Regions from separate parts of the Nocardia sp. CDC519 genome, predicted to be linked through region 2. Evidence: predicted binding sites of a transcription regulator. Region 2 holds the regulator's gene; the other holds the start of a gene.
The links. The regulator HspR, encoded in region 2, represses chaperone genes until heat shock. The targets are predictions, from matches to a motif close to ANNTGAGTNNNNNNNACTCANNT.
Positions count from the first base shown of each region.

Region 1 (6,263 bases), 290 kb from region 2:
CGCCACGACATCGGTGTCGACGACGCTGCCGAGCGGGTGTGGGCCGAGGCCACCGCGGCCTACGACCGCACCGTGGCAGGCGGAGCCACCGCGCGCCTCGAATCGACGGTCGGGCTGCTGCGCAGTCTTGCGATGACCGGCAGCGGCGGGCTCGCCGCCGCCAGGCAGCAGCGGCTCGACACGGTCGCCGCGGCCGAACGCCTCGATGATCCGCAGCTCACCGCACGCATCATCGGCAGCTACGACGTGCCGGGCATATGGACTCGATCCGACGATCCCGACCAGGCGGCCCAGATCACGGCCGCCGCCGAACGCACGCTCGCCCGGCTACCGGCGGACGCGGCGGCCGGCTCGAGGGCCCGGCTGCTGACGACCATCGCCGTCGAAACCCGGGGAATCCGCAGCCGCCGCGGGCTCGACGCGGCCCGCGCGGCCACCGGAATCGCTCGGGCACTGGATGATCCGTCCCTGCTCGCCTTCGCATTGAACGGCCTCTTCCTCCAGACCTGTGATCGCCCCGGCCGCGCCGGCGAACGCGAAGCCATCGGCCGGGAACTGGTGGAACTGTCGCGCCGCCACGAGCTGGTGCCGTTCGAAATCCTCGGCCACCTCGCCCTGATGCAGACCCGCAGCGCTTTCGGTGATTTCGACCAGGCCGACGTCCACGCCGGTGCCGCCGACCGGCTGGGAGCCCGCAACGAACGGCCGCTGGTCGCGGTGTTCACCGGGTGGTATCGCGCCATGCGGGCAGCCGCGACCGGCGCACCGATCGAGATCGCCGAAGCGGGCTATCGCACCATCGCCCAGCGGTACGAGAACTGCGGTATGCCGGGATTCGAGCAGGGCGCGCTGCCGATGGCATTGCTGTGCCTGCGGGTATGGCGCGGGGCTCCGGCGGAATTCCCGGCAGCGACCGAGTGGGGCCCCTATGAGCCGTGGGCTCGGCCGCTGCTGCTACTGGCCGAAGGGCGCCGCGACGAGGCCCGGGCACGCCTGGCCCGTGTCCAGGAACCACCGCCGGGTCTGCTGATCGAAGCGTTGTGGAGTCTTATCGCACGAGCGGCGATAGATCTCGGCGACCACGCCGCGATGGCGCGCGCCCGTGCTCGGTTGACGCCCGCCGCGGGCGAGATCGCGGGCGCGGGCAGCGGGATCCTCACCGCGGGGCCGGTGCAGGGGTATCTCACCGAACTGGACGACGCACTCGCGCGGGAATAGCGAGTTCGCACCCCGGTGGTCGGGCCGAAAATCACCTCGGGCAGACGAATTCGCCATTGCGCGACGCTGATTCGCAACCGGATACGCACACCCTGTCGAGCGGTGTCGCAACCCTGCTCACCGGTCGATTCGGGGGATCGCCTTCGATACCCGCGGCGCGGGGGCACAACCTGAGGTATCCGCAGATGCCGAACGAGCCGTGCCCATCGCGGGGCACGGCTCGTTCGGCGTCAGGGCTGCGGCGGATCAGGCCGTGGCCGCCAGCGGCCGTCCGTCCAGCGCCGGTTCCTGGACCGGCTCGATGGCGTAGGCGAGGATCTCGGCCACATCGGCGACCGGGCGGACATCCAGCGCGGCGAGCACCTCGGCCGGGACGTCGTCCAGATCCGGCTCGTTGCGGGCCGGGATGAACACCGTCTTCAGGCCGGCCCGTTGCGCGGCGAGCAGCTTCTGCTTGACGCCGCCGATGGGCAGCACCCGGCCGTTCAGCGTGACCTCGCCGGTCATGCCGACATCCGAACGCACCTGCCTGCCGAGAGCCAGCGATACCAGGGCCGTGACCATGGTGACACCGGCCGAGGGACCGTCCTTCGGCACCGCGCCCGCCGGGAAGTGCACGTGGATATTGCGATCCAGCACCGAGGGCTCGATGCCGATCTCTTCCAGGTGCGAGCGGACGTAGGTCAGCGCGATCTGGGCCGATTCCTTCATGACGTCACCGAGCTGGCCGGTGAGCGTCAGCGAACGTTCGCCGTCGACGGCGTTGGTCTCGATGTAGAGCACATCGCCGCCGAGACCCGTCACCGCCAAGCCGGTGGCCACGCCCGGGACGGCGGTGCGTTCCACCGAATCCGGGGTGAAGCGGGGACGGCCGAGGTATTCCTTCAGATCACCGACGTCGATGGTCAGCGATGCACCGGAACGCACTGCGGCCGGGTCCTTTTCGATGACCACGTCGTCGTAGCCGAGTTCGGCGTCGTAGCCGAGCCCGATCGTCGGCACGGCATCGGCGACCGAAGCACCCTCCGACAGCGTCGTGGCCGCCTTGCGCAGCGCCTTGGCGATCAACCGCTCCATCTGCCGCACACCGGCCTCGCGGGTGTAGTTGGCCGCGATCTCACGCAGCGCACCCTCGGTGACGGTCACCTCCTCGGCGGTCAGCGCATTGCGTTCCAGCTGGCGCGGGACCAGGAAGTCGCGGGCGATGGCGACCTTGTCGTCCTCGGTGTAGCCGTCGACGGTGATCAGTTCCATCCGGTCCAGCAGCGGGCCGGGGATGGTCTCCATGACGTTGGCCGTGGCGATGAACAGCACGTCGGACAGGTCCAGATCGAGGTCGAGGTAGTGATCGCGGAAGGTGTGGTTCTGCGCCGGGTCGAGCACCTCGAGCAGGGCCGCGGCCGGGTCGCCGCGGAAATCGGAGCCGACCTTATCGATCTCGTCCAGCAGCACGACCGGGTTCATCGAGCCGGCTTCCTTCATGGCCCGCACGATGCGCCCGGGCAGCGCGCCGACATAGGTACGCCGGTGACCGCGGATCTCGGCCTCGTCACGCACACCGCCGAGCGCAACTCGCACGAATTTGCGCCCGAGCGCCCGCGCGACGCTTTCACCCAGCGAGGTTTTACCCACACCGGGCGGGCCGGCCAGCACCAGCACCGCGCCGGAGCCGCGTCCGCCGACGACCTCCAGCCCGCGGGCGGCCCGCCGCGCCCGCACCGCCAGGTACTCGACCATCCGGTCCTTCACCTCGTCGAGGCCGTGGTGATCGGCGTCGAGCACGGCGCGGGCGGCCGAAACATCGGTGTTGTCGGTGGTTTTCACCGTCCACGGCAGTTCCAGGACGGTGTCGAGCCAGGTGCGGATCCAGCCCGATTCGGGGCTCTGATCGCTGGCCCGTTCGAGCCTGCCGACCTCGCGCAGCGCGGCTTCGCGCACCGTTTCGGGCAGATCGGCCTGCTCGACGCGGGTGCGGTAGTCGTCGGCGCCGTCGGGTTCGTCCTCGCCGAGTTCCTTGCGAATGGCGTTGAGCTGCTGGCGCAGCAGGAATTCGCGCTGACTCTTCTCCATGCCCTCGCGGACCTCTTCGCTGATCTTCTCCGAGACCTCGGTCTCGGCGATATGCGCCTTGGTCCATTCGATCAGCGTCGCCAGCCGCTGGGCCGGTTCCGGGGTTTCCAGCAGCTCGCGCTTCTGCTCGCTGGTCAGGTAGGTGGCGTAGCCCGCGGTATCGGCGATCGCGGAGGGATCGCTGAGCTGGTTGACCGCGTCGATGACCTGCCAGGCCTCCCGGCGTTGCAGCACCGAGACGACCAGCTTCTTGTATTCGGCGGCGAGTTCCTTGGTCCGCCCGTCGGCGGGCACGTCGGCTACCGGTTCGGCCTCCACCCACAGCGCCGCACCCGGCCCGGTCACCCCGTGACCGATCTTGGCGCGCCGCTCCGCCTTCAGCACCGCCGCGGGCGCGCCACCGCGCAGCCGGCCGACCTGTTCGATGGTGGCGACCACGCCGTAGGCCGCGTACCCCTCGTCCAAGCGGGGCGCGACCAGGACCTGGTCGGTCTTCGCGGCACGCGCGGCATCAATGGCCGCCTGCGCCGATTCGTCGAGTTCGATGGGCACGACCATGCCCGGCAGCACGATCGGATCGGTCAGGAACAGCACCGGCAAGTTCTGAGCTGCAGTCACGTCTTCGACCCTTTCAAAGTTGAGCGATGCCTACTCAACCCCGGGCAATTCGGGTTTGTTCCAGGGGAGTGGCGGGGTTCACTCAGGGCGAAAGCGGCGCCGAATACATCAGCGCTCCAGGGTGGACGTGCGCGGCGGCTACCAGCCGAACAGCAGCAGATGTACCCCGCCGACGACGACGCCGAGCAGGCCGCCGTGGACGTACAGCAGCCAGGCGTCTTGTTCGACGGAGGCGTAGAACATCTCCATGAACTCGCCGGGGGTGAGTTGTTTGAGTTTGCGGGCGGCGAATTCGTCGATCTTCTTGGCTTGTTCCTCGGTGAACTCGGCGTCCTCGACCAGGGACGGTGCCAGGCCGACGGCGGCGCCGGCGGCTCCGACCTTGAGGTTGTCGAATTGGCGGCGGCCGAAGGCGGCGCGGACCATCGAGGTGGTGCGGCCGAGCTGGCGGTGGATCTCGTCGGAGATCAGCCGTTCCAGCAGCTGACGGGTCTTATCGCCGTTGGGGCCCGCGAGCAGTTCCTTGGACAGATTGGGCAGGGTGAGCACCTGGTAGGCCAGGATGTGGGCCAGATCGACCGCGGCCTGCGGCTGACGCTTGGCCAGCAGGGCTTGGCGCCACAGGTACTTGTAGCGCGGCTGCGGATCGCCCGGCTCGAACACCATCTTGATCGCGATCAGGTTGACCAGCACGCCGATACCGGCCGACACCAGCAGCACGATCACCCACGCCGGCACCCAGCCGAGTACCGGGATGCTCGGATGCACGTGCAGATACAGCGCGAGCAGCAGCCCGAAGGGCGCGCCGAGCAGGCCGATCCGCACCATGAACCGCAGCTCCGGCGCGGCGATCGTGGTGGTCAGATCCTTGAGGATGATCGGGTTGTCCTGCAGGTACCGGATCACGAAGCCCTTGACGTCGATCAGCTGGTCGACATTGTCACCCAGCGATTCGAACGCGCGACGGCACAGCGCGGGCAGCTCCCGGTCCACCCGCTGATAGACCAGCTGCTTCATCGCCCGCGGCAGCGAACCCCACAGCTCGGGATTCTCCCGGTACATCACGTCGTCGACGATCGACTGGACCTGCTTGTGCGCCATCTCGGCCACATAGTCGGCGATACCGTCCAGGTCGAGTTCGTGGATGAAATCGCGTGGACTGCCGATCCGCATCAGCGCCTTGTCCACGCAGATGCTGGCCATCTTCTCCGCGCGGGCCGGGATGAAACCCTGGAAACCGAAACGGGAACCGTCCTCGGAGAACACCGGAAGTACCTGCACCCGGCGCGGCAGATACGGGTAGAGCACTTTCAGGCCGGGCACCCGCACACCGCGGAAGCTCAGCGGCCAGAACAGCATCAACACGCCGGTCCAGTTGGTCAGCCAGCCCGCGATCCCGGCGAAGATCGGGAAGCTGATCAGGTCCACCACGAATTTCGACTGCCCGGTGAGCTGCTCCCAATCGATGAACACACCGGACGCGAGTGTGGTCACGCGGGCTCTCCCTAGGCCGGCCGGTACGAATGCCCGGAATGGTTGTCTGAGACATCGAATGAGACTCGAGGTCCCAACATTCTCATTGCCCCGTGGAGGTGTCAACGATTCGGGGCGCGGCGGCCGCGACTACCCGTTCATGATCGTGTCACGCTGCGCGCGGGCAGTGCGGCGACCGCGCGTTCGGCCGCGACCAGGGCACTGTTGATCGAGATCTCACCGCGCATTCCGGGGGCGGCCACCATATCGCCGGCCAGGAAGACATCGTCACCGCGGTCGATCGCCGGACGGTCGCGCCAGGTCCGGCCGGGCAGGTCGAGGGCGCCGGTGCGGCCCTTCGCCGTGCCGGTCCGGGAGAACGTCGTCCTGGTGGCGCGTCCGGGGATGACGAGATCGGCGAACTCGGCAAGCCGCTGCTGGGCTTGCCCGGGCGTTTCGCCGGCGCGCACCGGCATCTGCAGTTGGAACAGCGACTGTCCGGCCGGGGCGATGCTGTAGTCCTGCATGGTGTAGCTCTCGTGGAACCCGCCCGCGTCGAGGTCGAAGACGATGCTGCGGTCGCGCGGTGAGCTCTGCACCGCGATATCGAGCAGGGCGGCGTGCCCGCTGGTCCAGGTCAGGCTGTCGTCGCCGAGCAGGCGCCGGGCCGAGGCGAGTTCGGTGGCCACGATCACCGGCCCGGCCGAGGTGTCGACGCTGTCGATGCGCGCACCGGTGGTGATCTCCACGCCGAGTCCGGCGGCGTGGGCAGCCATCCGGTCCATCACCCGCTGCCAGCCGCCGCGCACCCACCGCACCGCGGGCACCCGTGGCCCGAGCACCCGCTGGAACAGGCCCCAGACGAAGGCCGCCGACAATCGCCC
Region 1 is NZ_CM183377.1:1,140,282-1,146,544, reverse strand. It holds gene AC5W7N_RS05065 (AfsR/SARP family transcriptional regulator) at 1-1,218, shown strand, start outside; gene lon (endopeptidase La) at 1,465-3,846, opposite strand; gene AC5W7N_RS05055 (DUF445 domain-containing protein) at 4,045-5,400, opposite strand; gene AC5W7N_RS05050 (NAD(P)-binding protein) at 5,538-6,263, opposite strand, start outside.
Region 1: a site for HspR is predicted at 3,924-3,946, ahead of lon (endopeptidase La). Genes of this name have one in related genera too.

Region 2 (6,263 bases):
CGAAGAACCAGGCAGTGACCAACGTCGACCGCACCATCCGTTCCGTCAAGCGCCACATCGGCACCGACTGGACCGTTGGCATCGACGACAAGAAGTACACCCCGCAGGAAATCAGCGCCCGCGTGCTGATGAAACTGAAGCGTGACGCGGAGGCCTACCTCGGTGAGGAGATCACCGACGCGGTCATCACCGTCCCGGCCTACTTCGAGGACGCCCAGCGTCAGGCCACCAAGGAAGCCGGCCAGATCGCGGGCATGAACGTGCTCCGCATCGTCAACGAGCCCACCGCGGCCGCGCTGGCCTACGGCCTGGACAAGGGCGACAAGGAACAGACCATCCTGGTCTTCGACCTCGGTGGCGGCACCTTCGACGTCTCGCTGCTGGAAATCGGCGAGGGCGTCGTCGAGGTCCGCGCCACCTCCGGTGACAACCACCTCGGTGGTGACGACTGGGACGAGCGCATCGTCAAGTGGCTGGTCGACAAGTTCAAGGGCACCTCGGGCATCGACCTGACCAAGGACAAGATGGCCATGCAGCGGCTGCGTGAGGCCGCCGAGAAGGCCAAGATCGAACTCTCGTCCTCGCAGTCGACCTCGATCAACCTGCCCTACATCACCGTCGACGCGGACAAGAACCCGCTGTTCCTCGACGAGCAGCTCACCCGTGCCGAGTTCCAGAAGATCACCTCGGACCTGCTCGACCGCACCCGCGCGCCGTTCCAGTCCGTGATCAAGGATGCGGGCATCAAGGTCTCCGATATCGACCACGTCGTGCTCGTCGGTGGTTCCACCCGTATGCCCGCGGTCTCCGAGCTGGTCAAGGAACTGACCGGCGGCAAGGAGCCCAACAAGGGCGTGAACCCGGACGAGGTCGTCGCCGTCGGCGCCGCCCTGCAGGCCGGTGTGCTCAAGGGTGAGGTCAAGGACGTCCTGCTGCTCGATGTCACCCCGCTGTCGCTGGGTATCGAGACCAAGGGTGGCGTGATGACCAAGCTCATCGAGCGCAACACCACCATCCCGACCAAGCGTTCGGAAACCTTCACCACGGCCGACGACAACCAGCCGTCGGTGCAGATCCAGGTGTTCCAGGGTGAGCGCGAGATCGCCTCGCACAACAAGCTGCTCGGCTCCTTCGAGCTGACCGGCATCCCGCCGGCCCCGCGCGGCGTGCCGCAGATCGAGGTCACCTTCGACATCGATGCCAACGGCATCGTGCACGTCACCGCGAAGGACAAGGGCACCGGCAAGGAGAACACGATCAAGATCCAGGACGGCTCCGGCCTGTCCAAGGAAGAGATCGACCGGATGGTCAAGGACGCCGAGGCGCACGCCGCCGAGGACAAGGCCCGCCGCGAGGAGGCCGAGACCCGCAACCAGGCCGAGTCGCTGGTGCACCAGACCGAGAAGTTCATCAAGGACAACGAGGACAAGGTGCCCGCCGACGTCAAGGAGAAGGTCGAGGCGGCCATCGCCGAGGCGAACGAGGCGCTGAAGGGCACCGACATCGCCGCGGTCAAGTCGGCCGTGGAGAAGCTGGCCACCGAGTCGCAGGCGCTGGGCCAGGCGATCTACGAGTCGTCCGCCGCCGACGCCGCCGCGTCCGGTAACGGTGCCTCCGCGACGGCCGACGACGATCAGGTCGTCGATGCCGAGGTCGTTGACGAGCCGGTCGACACGGAGAAGAAGTGACGAACGCGAACGCTGGGAACTCCGAGGAGCCGATCAGCTTCGTCGACAAGCGCAAGATCGATCCCGAGACCGGTGAGGTCAGGGAGGCTGCCGGGGCGGGCAATGGTTCCGCCCCGGCCGAGCCGGACGCCGCCGAGGTCGACGCCGCCGAGGTACCCGTGTCCGACGCCGCGGTCGAGCTCGCCGAGCGCACCGCCGACCTGCAGCGTCTGACCGCGGAGTACGCCAACTACCGGCGCCGGGTCGAGCGCGACCGCAAGGCCGCGATCGACGCGGCCAAGGCCGGCGTTGTCACCGAATTGCTCGGCGTGCTCGACGATCTCGATCGCGCTAGGGCGCACGGCGATCTGGAATCGGGGCCGCTGAAGTCGGTTGCCGACAAGCTGAGCGACGCACTGCGCAAACAGGGTCTCGAGGAGTTCGGTTCGGAGGGTGAGCCTTTCGATCCGACTCTGCACGAGGCGGTGCAGCACGAGGGTTCCGGACACGATCCGGTGATCGGCCTCGTGATGCGCAAGGGTTATCGGTTCGGTGACCGGGTGCTTCGGCACGCGCTGGTGGGGGTAACCGACGGCGTGGGCGATCTGCCCACCACCGCCCCCGCCGACCAGGGCGAAGCCCCCGCACCCGACCAGGCCGAGGCATCGGATGCTGATGCCGGCACCGACGAAGGATAAGAGCGCGGCCGAGCCGCACCGTACAAGAGGAACGAAAGGAGGAGATGCCCGGTGAGCCAACGGGAGTGGATCGAAAAGGACTTCTACAAGGAGCTGGGCGTCTCCTCCGGCGCCTCGCAGGACGAGATCAAAAAGGCCTACCGCAAGCTCGCGCGTGACCTGCATCCGGATGCCAACCCCGGCGACACCAAGGCCGAGGAGAGGTTCAAGACCGTCAGTGAGGCGCATGCCGTGCTGTCGGATCCGGTCAAGCGCAAGGAGTACGACGAGACGCGCAGGCTGTTCGCCGGCGGTGGTTATCCGCGCGGTGGATTCACTCCCGGCGGCGCCGGTGGCGGATTCTCGCAGGAATTCAACCTCGGCGACATCTTCGGCGCCGGTGCCACCGGTGCCGACGGTGGCCTCGGCGATCTGTTCGGCGGTCTGTTCAACCGGGGCGGCACGCGATCGGCGAGCCGGCCCCGGCGCGGTTCCGATGTGGAGACCGAGACGACCCTCGGGTTCCGTGAGGCCGCGCAGGGCGCCACCGTCCCGCTGCGGATGACCAGTCCGTCGCCGTGCACCACCTGTCACGGCAGCGGCGCCAAGCCGGGCACCAGCCCGCGGGTCTGCCCGCACTGCAACGGCACCGGCGTGATCAGCCGCAACCAGGGCGCGTTCGGGTTCAGTGAACCGTGCGACGACTGCCGCGGTACCGGCTCGATCATCGACAACCCGTGCGTGGACTGCCATGGCAGTGGTATCCAGAACCGGACCCGCACCATCACCGTCCGCATCCCTCCTGGTGTGGCGGACGGGCAGCGGATCCGGCTGGCCGGGCAGGGCGAGGCCGGGTTGCGCGGTGCGCCCTCGGGCGATCTGTACGTGACCGTGCACGTCAGCCAGGACCGGGTCTTCGGCCGCAGCGGCGACGACCTGACCCTGGTACTGCCGGTCAGCTACAGCGAACTGGTCCTCGGCACCACGGTGTCGGTGCCGACGCTGGAGGGCCGGGTCGGGGTCAAGGTGCCTCCGGGCACCGCCGACGGCCGCATCCTGCGGGTGCGCGGCCGCGGTGTGCCCAAGCGCGGCGGCGGAGCCGGTGACCTGCTGGTCACCGTCAAGGTTGCGGTGCCGCAGAAACTGGATGACAACGCCACCGAGGCGCTGCGGGCGCTGCAGGAGGCGGAGAAGGCCAGCGGTTTCGATCCGCGAGCAGGATGGGCAGGTGCGTGATGTCCGGAGATCCGAAGCAGGCGTCGGGTGGGCCGTCGCGAGCCGAGTACTTCATGATCTCGGTGGCGGCCCAATTGGCCGGTATGCATGCGCAGACGCTGCGCACGTATGACCGGCTGGGGCTGGTGACGCCACAACGCACTTCGGGCGGCGGGCGACGCTATTCGGCAAGGGATGTGGAGCTGTTGCGCGAAGTGCAGCGGCTGTCCCAGGACGAGGGCGTCAACCTGGCGGGCATCAAACGCATCATCGAACTCACCAATCAGGTCGAACAGTTGCAACAGCGCGTCGCCGAGCTGAGTGCGGAACTGGAGCGCGCGCGGGCGAACTACCGCGCGGATCTGACCCCGCCGCAGCGCAGCACCGCGCTGGTGGTGTGGCAGCCGCGGCATCGCCGGTAGCCGTTCGCCGGATGAGTTCTCGGGCCCCGGCCCGGCTCCGCTCGTGGGCCGGGTCGGGGCCCGAGGTCCGTCCGGGAACGTTTCGGATTTGCCGACAGATCGCTGTCGGATGCGAACTTCATTGTGAAGCTTGCATATTGAGTGGTCGAGTGACGGATTTCACCCGTTTTATCCAGTCCTTCAGTCGGTTTCGTCGCGAATTCGTACGCCATACCCTTGTTTTGTCGGAATTGCACGTGGGATGTTTCGTCCGTCCATTCCACTGCCGGCAAACCTCGCCTACACTCCAAAGCCACGGCTGCTGACGAGTGTCCCGCAGCACCTCACTCGCCGGCACGGATAGTGCTCGAATGCGAAATGGGGTTGTGGCGCATATGGATTCGCGGACCGTCGCGTTGATCAGGACGACGTTCAAAGCGGTTGCCGCGGAAGAGGGTGGGGCGGAGCGGTTGTCCAAGTCGTTTTATGCGATCTTGTTCACCGAATATCCGGGTGTCCGCGATTATTTTCCCGCGGCGATGGACGCGCAGCGTGACCGCCTTGTCAAGGCCATCGGATACGCGCTCGACCGGCTGGAGGAGCCGGAAAAGTTGCTGCCCTTCCTCGCCCAGCTCGGCCGCGATCACCGCAAGTACGGGGTCCAGCGGGCCCATTACACGGCGGTATCGGAATCGTTGAAGACGGCCATGCGCCGATTCGCCGGTTCGGAGATGTGGACCGACGAGGTCGAACGCGCCTGGACGGAGGGCTTGGCGCTGATCTCGGACACCATGATCGGCGCCGCCGAACAGGAGAGCACACCGCCGGTGTGGACCGGAACGGTCGTCGAACGCCGCGAGGTGCTCCGCAATCTGGCGGTGATCCGGCTGCAATTGGACCAGCCGATGCAATACGCGGCGGGCCAATATCTGAGCGTGCAGATCCCGTCGCGGCCGCGGATGTGGCGCTATATGTCGCCAGCGGTCCCGGCGAATGCCAACGGCGAGATCGAATTCCATATTCGCTCGGTCCTCGGTGGCTGGGTCAGCCCGGCGATGGTCGGCAACACCGCGGTCGGTGATCAGTGGCTGCTCGGCTCCCCGCTGGGCGGATTGGGAATTCCGCGCAACGTCAAACGCAAAATGCTGATGATCGGCTGCGGCACCGGTATCGCACCGCTTCGCGCCCAGCTCATGGCAATGTCACAGCGACGCATCAATCCGAAGGTGCACCTGTTCGTCGGCGGCCACCATCCGTGCGATCTCTACGACCTGGAGACGCTGAGCCGGCTCGCGGTCGCCAACAAATGGCTCACCGTCACGCCGGTGACCGAACGCGCCGAGAATCCGTGGTGGTACTACGATTCCGGCGAATCGGAAAGAACCTGGCCCGGCCTCGAACCACGGGTGACCGGGCAGATCGGAAAGATCGTCGCCGGCTACGGCGCATGGGCCGACCGTGATGTGCAGATCGTCGGCTCACCTTCGATGGTGCAGACCACCAAGTTCCGGTTGATGGCCACCGGGACCCGAGCCATGAACATTCGTCACGATCCGCTCTTCTGAGCCATGAGCGGCCGGATCAGCCGCCCTCCCACTGAATTCGTTCCGCCGGTGTCCCGGTGTCGAGCAGCCGCTGCACGGTCGCGCGCGTCATCCCGGGCGAGCCGCACACCAGCACCTGGTGCCGGTCGAACGCGCCGTGCGAGCCGACCACCTCCGCGAGCGTCCCGTACAGCATCTCATCGGGTGCGAAGCCGATATCCACCCGGGAACGCTCGTACCATTCGTCCGGCAGATCGGGATCGTCCGGGGTCTCCACCACCGGAACCACTGTCAGCCACGGCAATTCCTCGGCCAGCAGCGTCAGCATGTCGGCCGCGTACAGGTCGCGCGGCGACGCACCGCCGACGAACAGGTAGGTCGGCGGCTGCACCTCGCGACGAGCCAGTTCCAGGATCTGCGCGCGCATCGGCGCCAAACCCGTGCCGCCCGCGATCATCACGACCTCGTCGCCCTCCGGATCGACGAAGAAGGTGCCTGCGGGTGCGCCGATCGTCCACTCGTCGCCGGCCGCGGTATCGGCCACGATCCCGCCGCTGCACCAGCCGCCGGGCACCGTGCGCACATGGAACTCGAGCTTGCCGTCCAGCGAGGGCGGCAGGGCGGGGGACAGGCGCCGCCGCAGACCGGGGAACTGCGGTACCCGCACCTCCACCGACTGCCCGGCGGTGAACGGCACGAACTCGCCGATCAGCCGGATCACCGCGAGATCATGACGCAGCCGATGATGTCCGACCACGG
Region 2 is NZ_CM183377.1:1,433,242-1,439,504, forward strand. It holds gene dnaK (molecular chaperone DnaK) at 1-1,688, shown strand, start outside; gene grpE (nucleotide exchange factor GrpE) at 1,685-2,365, shown strand; gene dnaJ (molecular chaperone DnaJ) at 2,417-3,580, shown strand; gene AC5W7N_RS06405 (heat shock protein transcriptional repressor HspR) at 3,580-3,981, shown strand; gene AC5W7N_RS06410 (globin domain-containing protein) at 4,356-5,525, shown strand; gene AC5W7N_RS06415 (FAD-binding oxidoreductase) at 5,542-6,263, opposite strand, start outside.